Regions from separate parts of the Enterobacter sp. UNJFSC 003 genome, predicted to be linked through region 1. Evidence: predicted binding sites of a transcription regulator. Region 1 holds the regulator's gene; each other region holds the start of a gene.
The links. The regulator Fur, encoded in region 1, represses iron uptake genes when iron is present. The targets are predictions, from matches to a motif close to ATAATAATGAGAACNACTATCAA.
Positions count from the first base shown of each region.

Region 2: V5P19_RS03790 (TonB-dependent siderophore receptor) is a predicted target of Fur. The motif match lies at 1,353-1,375, and genes of this name have one in related genera.
Region 3: exbB (tol-pal system-associated acyl-CoA thioesterase) is a predicted target of Fur. The motif match lies at 1,569-1,591, and genes of this name have one in related genera.
Region 4: fes (enterochelin esterase) is a predicted target of Fur. The motif match lies at 1,364-1,386, and genes of this name have one in related genera.

Region 1 is NZ_JBAKHK010000017.1:48,382-51,516, reverse strand. Features, by position in the region: gene chiP (chitoporin) at 1-1,126, shown strand, start outside; gene chiQ (ChiQ/YbfN family lipoprotein) at 1,172-1,498, shown strand; gene fur (ferric iron uptake transcriptional regulator) at 1,594-2,040, opposite strand; gene fldA (flavodoxin FldA) at 2,332-2,862, opposite strand; gene ybfE (LexA regulated protein) at 3,018-3,135, opposite strand, start outside.
Region 2 is NZ_JBAKHK010000001.1:810,976-814,110, reverse strand. Features, by position in the region: gene V5P19_RS03790 (TonB-dependent siderophore receptor) at 1-1,327, opposite strand, end outside; gene V5P19_RS03785 (GlsB/YeaQ/YmgE family stress response membrane protein) at 1,442-1,696, opposite strand; gene V5P19_RS03780 (flagellar brake protein) at 1,902-2,633, shown strand; gene emtA (membrane-bound lytic murein transglycosylase EmtA) at 2,672-3,135, opposite strand, start outside.
Region 3 is NZ_JBAKHK010000012.1:71,825-74,959, reverse strand. Features, by position in the region: gene V5P19_RS19875 (cytoplasmic protein) at 1-299, shown strand, start outside; gene exbD (TonB system transport protein ExbD) at 346-771, opposite strand; gene exbB (tol-pal system-associated acyl-CoA thioesterase) at 776-1,507, opposite strand; gene metC (cystathionine beta-lyase) at 1,759-2,946, shown strand; gene yghB (DedA family general envelope maintenance protein YghB) at 3,090-3,135, shown strand, end outside.
Region 4 is NZ_JBAKHK010000003.1:73,015-76,149, forward strand. Features, by position in the region: gene V5P19_RS10490 (MbtH family NRPS accessory protein) at 1-96, opposite strand, end outside; gene fes (enterochelin esterase) at 107-1,351, opposite strand; gene V5P19_RS10500 (TonB-dependent siderophore receptor) at 1,455-3,135, shown strand, end outside.

The DNA.
Region 1 (3,135 bases):
CGCCTTTACGGCAATTGAAATGGCGGAAAACGGCGACAGTGCTCACCCGAACGAAATTGCTTTCTCCTCAAGTAACAAAGCGTATAAAGAAGACTGGTCCGGTGATAAAAGCGGTATCAGCTTGTATAAGGCCGCGGCAAAATTCAAATATGGTCCGGTATGGGCGCGTGGAGGCTATATCCAGCCAACCGGTCAGACGCTGTTAGCACCGCACTGGAGCTTTATGCCAGGTACTTATCAGGGTGCGGAAGCCGGTGCCAACTTTGACTATGGCGATGCCGGTGCGTTGAGCTTCTCCTATATGTGGACCAACGAATACAAAGCGCCGTGGCACATTGAGATGGACAAGTTCTATCAGAACGATAAAAAAAACAAAGTAGATTATCTCCACTCGCTGGGCGCGAAGTACGATTTCAAAAACGATCTGGTGCTAGAGGCCGCATTTGGTCAGGCTGAAGGGTATATCGATCAGTATTTTGCGAAAGCGAGCTACAAGTTCGATATCGTTGGGGGGCCGTTAAGCACCAGTTACCAGTTCTACGGCACGCGGGATAAAGCCAGCAATGGCACCGTTAACGATATTTATGATGGTACTGCTTGGCTGCAGGCGCTGACCTTCGGTTACAAAGTGGGTCAGGTTGATTTACGTCTGGAAGGGACATGGGTGAAGGCGGAAGGGCAGCAGGGCTACTTCCTGCAGCGTATGACCCCAACATATGCCTCTTCAAACGGTCGTCTCGATATCTGGTGGGACAACCGTTCTGATTTCAACGCCGACGGCGAAAAAGCGGTCTTCTTCGGCGCGATGTACGACCTGAAAAACTGGAATCTGCCTGGCTGGGCGGTGGGTGCATCTTATGCTTATGCCTGGGACGCGAAGCCTGCCGATATGGCCACACCGGATGCCTACTACGATCCTAACTATCGTCTGAAAGAATCAGCATACAGCCTGGACGCAATCTACACCCTGCAGGATGGCCGCGCGAAGGGGACCATGTTCAAACTGCACTTCACTCAGTACGACAACCATTCCGATATCCCGAGCTACGCGGGCGGTTACGGCAACATCTTTCAGGATGAACGTGACGTGAAATTCATGGTTATCGCCCCATTCACTATCTTCTGATGAACGCTCCGGCGGGCGTGTCCCGCCGGGATGGAGACCAACATGATCAAAAAAATCGTCATCGTATCGTTGCTGGCATCGGGGCTGGTGGCCTGCACTCAACCTCAGGCGCCGAAAGAAGATACGCGGCTGAAAGAGGCGTACAGTGCTTGCATGAATACAGCGGAAGGTTCGCCAGAGAAAATCGAGGCCTGCCAGAGCGTGCTCAATGTGCTGAAGAAAGAGAAGGCGCATGAGCAGTTTGCTACGCAGGAAAATGTTCGCGTGATGGATTATCAGGCCTGTATCCAGGCGCGTAAAACGGGTAACGATCAGGAAGTGACAAAGCGTTGCGATAAGATCTGGCAGGAAATTCGCAGCAGTAACAATTAATTCGCGATTTCTATGCCCGGCAAGCATTCGCTGCCGGGCTTTTTTTTGGCAAAAAAAAGCCAACCTTACGGCTGGCTCAGAGTATGAAAGCGAGCTTATTTTGCGTCATGCGCATGGTCATCTTCGCGGCAATCGCCTTCTGTACAGTGACCATAAAGGTACAGGCTGTGGTTGGTCAGGCGGATACCATGACGAGCAGCGATTTCACGCTGGCGTGATTCAATAGAATCATCGCTAAATTCAATGACCTTGCCGCAGTCGAGGCAGATCAGATGATCGTGGTGGTGCTGTTGGGTCAGTTCGAAAACAGATTTACCGCCTTCAAAATTATGACGGGTAACAATGCCTGCGTCATCAAACTGGTTCAGCACACGATAAACGGTTGCCAGCCCAATTTCTTCACCCATATCGATAAGACGCTTATAAAGGTCTTCCGCACTGACATGGTGATTGTCTGGACCCTGAAGCACTTCAAGGATTTTTAACCGAGGAAGCGTAACTTTCAGGCCAGCCTTCTTTAATGCGGTATTGTTGTCAGTCATGCGGAATCTGTCCTGTTGCTAAACGATTCACTTCTAAAGAAGAAGTGACAGAAAATGCACTTGGGATAATGCGTCTCATTATAGAACTGCCATGCCTAAATGAAAACTGCAAGTCTCAAGCAAAGTATGCTTATAAAAACGTGGTCTCACCGACAAACTTATTCGATGGCTCCCACTTTCTACCTGGGGGATATTGTACAGGTCTGAACGGAAAAGTTAAAAGTTTGTAGCAATTAATTTAATCGGTTTCACCTGGACAACGGGCGCAACCGGAGTTGCGCCGCAGGGTTATCAGGCGTTAAGGATATCGTCCAGGTTCAACTCTTCACGAACCTGCTTAACCCATTTTTCAACACGCTCCGCGGTCAGTTCTGGCTGGCGGTCTTCGTCAATCGCTAGGCCGACAAAGTGATCGTCATCTGCCAGACCTTTAGAGGCTTCAAAGTGGTAGCCTGCCGTTGGCCAGTGGCCGACAATCGCCGCGCCGCGCGGCTCAATGATGTCGCGGATGGTACCCAGCGCGTCACAGAAGTATTCTGCGTAGTCTTCCTGATCGCCACAGCCAAACAGCGCAACCAGCTTTCCGTTAAAGTCTACTTCTTCCAGCGTTGGGAAAAAATCGTCCCAGTCACACTGCGCTTCACCGTAGTACCAGGTCGGAATGCCCAGCAGCAGGATGTCATAACCTTCGAGGTCTTCTTTGCTGCTCTTGGCGATGTCGTGCACATCGGCAACGTCTTTACCGAGCTGTTTTTGAATGTTTTTTGCGATGTTTTCGGTATTGCCGGTATCACTGCCGAAGAAAATGCCGATGATTGCCATGAGTAAAATAACCTCTTGAAACTTAATAGTATGGTGGCACAATTTGTCCACGGATAAGGGCAATAATAGCAGAACAGGCAACCCTGCGGAAACAGCTATCACGCAGGACTGCACTCTGTGCTACATGAAATGGGAAATAAAGGGAATTTTCAGACTTATGCCTTGCCGCGCAACAGTTCAAGTTGGGCGATCAGCATCTCTTCAATCAGCTCGCTGCGGCTGATATTACGCGCGTCAGCCAGTTCATTCAGCGCATCGACGGCGTCAGCATTC
Region 2 (3,135 bases), on a different contig from region 1:
TGACAGAACGGTAATCGTCATAGCGCAGGCTGGCCAGCAGGTTAAGCCCGCCGAACTCAACCTGATCCTGCAGGTAGTAGCCGTTCTGCTGATAGCTCAGGCGATTTTTCTGCGCGGTAAACAGGCCCAGCGCGTGCTCATCAATCTGCGAATAGTCAGGATTGCGCATATCGATCCCCGGCGTGGCCGAAGCATAACGATAGTGGAAGTGGGAATTCAGCTTCTGGTAGTCAAACCCCGCCAGCAGGTGGTGTTTCCACTCCCCCAGCGCAACGGTCTTAGTGACCTGGCTGTCAATGTTAACGCTCTGGAGATCTTCATCCGTGGTGTAGGCAAAACGATTAAGTTGATACGCCTCGCTGCCCGGCCCGGTGGAATACACGCTGCGCTGATGGGTGTCCACATCGAAGTAGCGCGCTTTCTGATTAAAGCCCCAGCCGCTGTCAAATTCATGCTCAAAACTGTAGCCCAGCATCCACTGGCGCTGTTTGAAGCCGCTCCACTCGTCCCCGGCATAATCACGGCGACCGGCATATTTGGATCGCAGGTAGGAGAGCGGCAGCGGATTCGACGGCGACAGGCTCGGGGTATTTTGCGCCAGCGCATCCATTGTCAGGCGCGTTTTATCGTCTGGCTGCCAGGTCACGGACGGCGCAACCAGATAGTTTTCATAGCGCGTGGTGTGCGGCTGATCGTCACTCTCCGTGGCTTTGCCCAGTAAACGGTAGTTCCAGTCGCTGTCGGCAATTTGCCCGGTGGCGTCCAGATACCCTTCTTTCAGATTGCGGTTTCCGGTCGTGAAGCCCAGTTCGGTTTTGGCCTCTTTTTGCGGCTTTTTACTCTGAATATTCACCAGCCCCCCCGGAGCCCCCCCGCCGTACAGCACGGACGACGGCCCTTTAAGGATGTCGACGCTTTCAATCAGCAGCGGATCGATGCGCGCCTTGGTATTCCCGGTGACGTTATAGGGTAGCTGCAGCCCGTTATAAAATTCCTGGTCTACGGTAAAGCCACGGATTTTATATTCGCTCATGTAAGAGGTGTTACCCCGGACCTCTGTCGAGACGCCCGGCGCATAGCGCAGAATTTCGTTTATCGAGTTCGCATGGCGCTGCTCAATTTGCGGCGCGGAGACGGTGTTTATCACCTGCGGCGTTTTACTTTCAGCCACGGCCGATTTGGTGGCGCTGTTGGTCCAGCCAGGCAGCGTGCTGCCCTGCTCCGAACCTGTCACCAGAATAGTCGATTCTTCGGCGAAAGCCTGTGCCTGCAATGCCAGCGTCACGGCTCCTGCCAACGCACATAACGCGAAACGTGAGGTGTTCATATTGTCGTCTTGTTATTGGATGCAACTAGGAACGACAATTATTATCATTTCGATTAGCAAATCAAGATGCGCACAAAAAAAACGGCTCTGCTGTGAGAGCCGTTTTCAAAAAATTTATGCCCGTCGGAGTAGCCGGAATATGCCCAGCACAACAATCGCCCCCACCACAGCAACCATAAAGCTGTGCAGATCGAAACCACTGATGCTGCCGCCAAGGCCAAACATCGTCGCCAGCCAGCCCCCCACAACGGCACCCACGACCCCGAGCACGCAGGTCAAAATAAAGCCGCCGCCGTCATTTCCCGGCATGATAAGTTTAGCGATAGCGCCAGCAATAAGACCAAAGATAATCCACGCGATAATACCCATAGCGATGTCCTCTTTCAGGTTTAACGCATGCGCAGAAAACCTTCCGCGCAGGTAACATAAGTATAGGTGATGAGCGGAAAACCATTGTCATCTCACCCACTTAAATTACCGCTGCCCCCAAAAAAATTACCGGTTTGTATTAAGTTTCAATTCATGCTGCCGATAACGCATAGACAGTCTGTCACATATCGAGGAGCCACATGGCGTGAGCAATTACAGTGAGCAGTTCCTGAAGCAAAATCCGCTGGCTGTATTGGGGGTATTACGCGACCTGCAAAAGGGGGAGGTGCCGCTGCGCATCAGCTGGTCGACCAATCAGTTCATCAGCAAAATCCTTGATGTCTCTGCGGAGCGTCTGGTTATCGACCTGGGCAGCCAGGAGTATGAAAACCGTGCCGCGCTGCGGGCGGAAGCGCTCTCTGTGATGGCTGAAACCATGGGCGCAAAGGTGGAGTTTGTGCTGCCGCAGCTCGAAATGCGCGAATTTCAGGGGCTCCCCGCGTTCATCACCCCCCTGCCGACCAACCTTTGGTTTGTCCAGCGGCGCGAATATTTCCGCATCAGCGCTCCCCTTCAGCCAGCCTATTTTTGTCGAGCCAAAATGCCGGACAAAAAAGAGATCCGCTTTCGTCTCTTTGACCTGTCGCTTGGCGGCATGGGCGCACTGATGGACACGCCAAAACCTGAAGGGCTGGTAGAAGGCATGCGGTTTACGCAAATCGAACTGGATATGGGCGGATGGGGCAGATTCTGGTTCGACGCCCAGCTGATTGCCATTAGCGAACGCAAAGTCGTCGACAGTAAAAACGAAACCATTACCACACCGCGTCTGAGCTTCCGTTTCCTGAACGTGGGACCCGGTGCAGAACGCGAGCTTCAACGCATTATCTTTTCTCTGGAACGCGAGGCGCGGGAACGCGCGAATAAAGTGCTGTGAAGAGCGTCGGGCAGCGTGGCCGCAGCCCGACAGCGGTATTACATGGCATCCATCGCCTTCTGCACTTTCCAGATATAGCGCGGAGCCTGCGGTGCAGGATGGTTCTTCACAACATGTTCAAAGAACTCGTCTTTATCCATGCCATTAATCTCTTCAATCGCTTCTTTACGGTCAGATGAGAAGGTTCGCAGCAGTGCCCCGGCACCGTTAACGTAAGAAACCACCAGCGCATACTGCATCACTTCCGGGTCTTCAATCCCCTTCAGCACGCCATGTTCCAGAATGCTCAAATACGCGGTTCCCATTGAGATATTACGTTCCGGGTTTTTCAGCTCGCTGGTCGACGGTTGTCCGGCCCAACCCATATACCGATAGACCTCTTTGCCCGCCGTTGAGGCCTTAAGCTGCATCAGCCCCACCGCGTTTGATTTGCTGACCAGCGTCGGGTTGCCGCCGGATTCCACCGCGATAATCGCCGTGACCAGACGCGGGCTGACGCCCC
Region 3 (3,135 bases), on a different contig from region 1:
CGATCCCGGCAACGCTGGTACGTCTAAAATGGCAGAACCGCCGCGAAATTTATCCTCTGCAGGTGAAGGAAGAGATATACGGTGCGGTAATGAATGCCATCATTGAACAGCGGCCCGAGCTGAAAGAGAAAATCCTGGGACGGCTGGAGGCGCATTACCAGTACCTGCTCGCCAGAGAGACCGCAACGCTGCGCCTGACGCGCAAACTGTCTGAAGGTGCGTATCGTACCTCAAACGTCACGTATGTTGCGCTCAATGAAGATGCGCACGCCGACGCCCCTGGCGAAACAAAACGCTGAGCCTTATTTCAGGCAAAAAAAAGCTGACTTTCGCCAGCTCTTCATTTTATTTTGCGGCCGCTTTCTCTTCGCCGACCAGGCCAATCTTCAGGTAACCCGCCTGATGCAGCGTGTCCATTACCCTCATCATGGTTTCGTAGTCGACGGTTTTATCCGCACGGAAGAAGACCGTGGTGTCTTTTTTCCCACCGGTAAGCTGGTCCAGCGCCGGAATAACTGACGCATCCGTCACCGGGTCGTTGCCGAGGAACATGGACTTATCCGCCTTCACCGACAGATAGATAGGTTTTTCCGGACGCGGCTGCGGCTGGCTGGAAGAGGCCGGCAGATTAACCTTCACGTCAACCGTCGCCAGCGGCGCAGCCACCATAAAGATAATCAGCAGAACCAGCATAACGTCGATAAACGGCGTCACGTTGATTTCGTGCATTTCGCCGTTATCGTCCAGATTTTCGTTAAGACGCATTGCCATAAAATTAACCTACGCGCAGTTTAGACGCCGCATGTACCGGTTTAACGGAGCTGGCATTCAGATCAAGGTCGCGGCTTTGTAACAGCAGAACCTGCGCAGCAACGTCGCCGAGGGTCGCTTTGTAGCTGCCAATCATACGCGCGAAGATGTTATAGATAACCACTGCCGGAATCGCCGCAACCAGGCCGATCGCCGTGGCCAACAGCGCCTCTGCGATACCCGGGGCAACAACGGCCAGGTTCGTCGTTTGAGTCTGTGCAATGCCGATAAAGCTGTTCATGATGCCCCAGACCGTACCGAAGAGACCGACGAACGGAGAAATTGCGCCAATAGTCGCCAGATACCCATTCCCACGCCCCATATGACGCCCCACGGCGGCAACGCGACGCTCCAGGCGGAAGCCGGTACGTTCTTTAATGCCTTCGTTATCTTCACTGCCTGCGGAGAGTTCCAGTTCGTTTTGCGCTTCGTTCACCAACAGGGAACTCAGGCTTTTCGCATGGAAGGATGAGATCATGTCGGATGCCTGATCCAGAGAGCGGGCTTCAGCCAACTGCTGCTGTTCGCGCTTGAGGCGACGTTTCTGAGAAATAAGCTCGACGCTCTTACTGAAGAAGATAGCCCAGGTGACAACGGACGCCAGAATCAGGCCGATCATCACAATCTTAACCACGATGTCAGCATGATGATACATGCCCCAGACGGAGAGATCCGTCTGCATCAAATTATTACCCACTCTGTATCTCCAGGACGCAAATTACAAATTCTGACCGTAATAATATCAAAACGTCGTCGAATTGATAGTAGTTCTCATTAGTATTTACATACTGCCGTAATTTCCGCTCACTTTCCTTGCGCTTACGCAGTAAAAATTTCTTATGCGTATTTTTCATAAAATTTTCTGCTTATTCGATACGCCTGCGGATGCAGTTTTTTACAATCGTGGTAGTCTGGACGTCCAGACGTATAAAAACAGGGTTAGCGAACATGACAAAGAAGCATCTTGATACCACGCTGGTACAGGCCGGACGCAGCAAAAAATACACCCAGGGATCGGTCAACAGCGTGATTCAACGGGCCTCCTCGCTGGTGTTTGATACCTTAGCGGATAAAAAAGAAGCGACCCGTAACCGCGCAAAAGGTGGATTGTTTTACGGTCGTCGCGGCACGCTAACCCATTTTTCACTTCAGGAAGCCATGTGTGAACTGGAAGGTGGCGCTGGCTGCGCGCTATTCCCGTGCGGTGCGGCGGCGGTGGCCAACACCATTCTGGCGTTTGTCGAACAGGGCGATCACATCCTGATGACCAACACCGCCTACGAGCCGAGCCAGGACTTCTGTACCAAAATCCTCAGCAAGCTTGGCGTAACCACAGGCTGGTTCGACCCGCTGATTGGTGAAGGTATCGCTGAGCTTATTCAGCCAAACACGCGCATTGTGTTTCTGGAATCGCCGGGCTCTATCACCATGGAAGTGCATGACGTTCCGGCCATCGTGAAGGCCGTGCGCAGCAAAGCGCCGGATGCCGTCATCATGATTGACAACACCTGGGCCGCAGGCGTGCTGTTTAAGGCGCTGGACTTCGATATTGATGTTTCTATTCAGGCAGCCACGAAGTACCTGATAGGTCACTCCGACGGCATGATCGGCACCGCCGTGTCTAATGCTCGCTGCTGGGAACAACTGCGCGAAAATGCCTATCTGATGGGTCAGATGGTGGATGCCGATACCGCCTACATGACCAGCCGCGGCATCCGCACGCTGGGCGTGCGTTTGCGCCAGCATCATGAAAGTAGCCTGAAAGTCGCCGAATGGCTGGCACAGCACCCTCAGGTTGAACGCGTTAACCATCCCGCGCTACCGGGCAGTAAAGGCCACGCTTACTGGCAACGTGACTTTACAGGCAGCAGCGGGTTGTTCTCTTTCGTGCTTAAAAAGCGCCTGAATAACGACGAGCTGGCACGCTTTCTGGATAATTTTACGCTCTTCAGCATGGCCTACTCCTGGGGCGGGTTCGAATCCCTGATCCTGCCTAATCAGCCAGAGCAGATTGCCGCCCTGCGTCCCGGTGGCGAAGTAGACTTCACGGGAACGCTGATCCGACTGCATATCGGTTTAGAAAATGTGGACGATTTAATTGCCGATTTAGCGGCAGGATTTGAGCGTATCGTGTAGAGTGCTGGCTGAAAATGTACTCCCTGGACTCTTTTGTGAACATTACGCTAAGAAAAGTCTGCATGAGTTGCGCCCGCGATCAAACCCAGCGGGCTAATTAGGGAGTACAATAGCGCTATATCTGCTGTTCCACAGGAAAGTCCATGGCTGTTATTCAAGATATTATTACAGCGCTCTGGCAACACGATT
Region 4 (3,135 bases), on a different contig from region 1:
CGCGCACTGCTGCGGCCACAGGCTGTACTGCGCCTGGTCATTGCGCAAAATGGCGAACTGTCCTTGCGGATTATCGAAAGGATTACTGAATTCCATACAGACTCCGTTAATGAATAAGCGGCTGCCAGAGCGTCATCAGCCCCTGCGTCAGCCCACCGCGCCAGCAAAGCGCATCGTGACCGCCGTCAACCTGACGCCAGATAACCGGCTGCTGTGTGTGTTGTAGTTCGGCATAAATGGCCTGATTCGCGCGGAAGATAAGCGGCTCGTTGCGCCCGGCCTCAAGGACGATGCGCAGCCCGCGCGCGGTTTTATCACCCGTTCTAAGCTGTTCGATTAACAGCCCATCCCGCTGTCCTCCCCGGTGCGGCCACCAGTACGAGCCGGACTGGCTGAGCACGCAGCCAAATCGCTGCGGCCAGTTCAACCCGGCATAGAGTGAAGCGAGTCCGCCAAAGCTCTGACCCGCCACCACCGTACGGTCTGCACGATCGCTGAAGGACGCCGTTGTTTTCACGCGCGGGAGAAGTTCTTCCTGCACCGCCAGCCAAAAATCTGGGTTACAGGGCAGCTCGCGGCTGCGGTGCGCGGTATCTATCACGTCGATCAGCACATAGACCGCCGGGGGTAATTTGCCGTCGTCGGTAAGCGCCGTCAGCGCGGACCAGACGGGCATGCTTTCGGCCCAGAACTGGCCGTCGAGCAGAACGGCAAGCGGGCGCTCTGAGCCCTCTTCACCTGTAGTAAAAATCCAGACGCGGCGTCGATTACGCAGCCGATTGCTTTTCCATTCGATGCAGACAGGCTTTTTGTATGGCGTATCTGGTCGGTTCCAGCCCGGCTGTACCGGGGCTTCAGGCATTTCCAGCGCCGAGACGGCGTGACCGCGCCCGCCGCGCCAGCTTTGTGAATTCAGGGGGTCGGAAACCGCATACGCCAGCAATTTTTGCCAGCCTTCGCGCAGCGCCATGCGCTCGGGCTGCTCGCCTTCAAACACCGCATCGGCAAAAACGTGCTCATGCACAGAGGGGATAAAACAGTAGCTCCCGCGCCACTCGGGGCTGAACGCGCCCTGCCACTGCCAGACGTCAGTATCGGGAATGCGTTCGAGGGATTGCGGGCGGGCATTTCGATGATGATCGGTTACGCCGGTAATATAGAGCCAGACGCGCTTTACGTCCGATGTTGTCTGCGTGCCTGCCGGATCGCGCCACCAGAACGTGACGCGATAGTTATCCTGCTCTCGCACCCATTCAGGCCCGTTTTTTGACTGCCACCAGGCCTCACTTCCCGTTGTTAACGCCGTCACTATAACCTCAAATTTATCGCGTCTTTTTTTGCTACAAGACAAATAATATTGATAATATTATTGATAACTATTTGCATTTGCAATAGCGTAGTGCCCGCGCTGTGGGAAGCGCGTTCATAAAATAACCATAAAAGCAGGACGTAAAATGAATAAGAAGATTCACTCTCTGGCCTTGCTGGTCAACTTAGGGATTTACGGCGTCACGCTGCCCGCCATGGCGGAAGACAGCACCACCACCGCGCAGCACGAAGATACGATGGTGATCACCGCTGCAGAGCAGAACCTGCAGGCGCCCGGCGTATCGACCATCACGGCCGATCAAATTCGTAAAAACCCGCCCGCTCGCGACGTCGCTGAAATCATCCGTACCATGCCGGGCGTTAACCTGACCGGTAACTCCACCAGCGGCCAGCGCGGTAACAACCGTCATATTGACATTCGCGGCATGGGGCCGGAAAACACCCTGATCATGATTGACGGTAAGCCGGTCACCAGCCGCAACTCCATTCGTCTGGGCTGGCGCGGCGAGCGTGATACCCGCGGTGATACGGGCTGGGTTCCGCCTGAGATGATCGAACGCATCGAAGTGATCCGCGGTCCGGCCGCGGCACGCTACGGCAACGGTGCGGCAGGTGGCGTGGTGAATATCATTACCAAAAAGTTCGACAGCCAGTGGCATGGTTCGTGGAACACCTACCTGAACGCGCCAGAACATAAAGATGAAGGTTCCACCAAGCGTACCAACTTCAGTCTGAGCGGCCCGCTGGGCGGCGATTTCAGCTTCCGCATGTACGGCAACCTGGACAAAACGCAGGCCGATGCGTGGGACATCAACCAGGGCCATCAATCCGATCGTACCGGTGCCTACGCCGACACACTGCCCGCAGGCCGTGAAGGGGTAGAGAATAAAGACATCAACGGCGTGGTGCGCTGGGACTTTGCGCCTATGCAGTCCCTGGAATTTGAAGCGGGCTACAGCCGCCAGAACAACCTCTACGCGGGCGATACGCAAAACACCAATAACGATAACAGCAGCAACGGCCTGGTGAAGAAAAACTACGGTAAAGAGACCAACCGTATTTACCGTCAGAACTTCGCGGTCACCTGGAACGGCGGCTGGGATAACGGCATCACCACCAGCAACTGGGGGCAGTACGAACACACCCGCAACTCACGTCTGGGCGAAGGGCTGGCGGGCGGTCTGGAAGGTCTGTTCAACAGCAATAAATTCACCGACACCGACCTCTCCGACGTGATGCTGCACAGCGAAATTAACCTGCCAATTGATTTCCTGGTCAACCAGAACCTGACGCTGGGAACCGAGTGGAACCAGCAGCGCATGAAGGATTCCACCTCCAATTCACAGGCCCAGCAAGGCGGCATCATTCCCGGCATGAGCGACGATCGCAGCCCGTACTCTTCAGCGGAGATCTTCTCTCTGTTCGCAGAGAACAACATGGAGCTGACCGACAGCACCATGCTGACGCCGGCCCTGCGCTTCGACCACCACACCATCGTGGGAAACAACTGGAGTCCGTCCCTGAATCTGTCCCAGGGTTTGGGTGATGACTTCACCCTCAAGATGGGTATCGCACGCGCCTACAAAGCGCCGAGCCTGTACCAGACCAACCCGAACTACCTGCTCTACAGCAAAGGCCAAGGATGCTACGCAAGCTCTGACGGCGTCGGCTGCTACATGATGGGTAACGACGACCTGAAAGCCGAAACCAGCATCAACAAAGAGATTGGTCTGGAATGGAAACACGACGGCTGGCTGGCGGGCGTGACCTGGTTCCGTAACGACTATCGCGACAAGATTGAAGCGG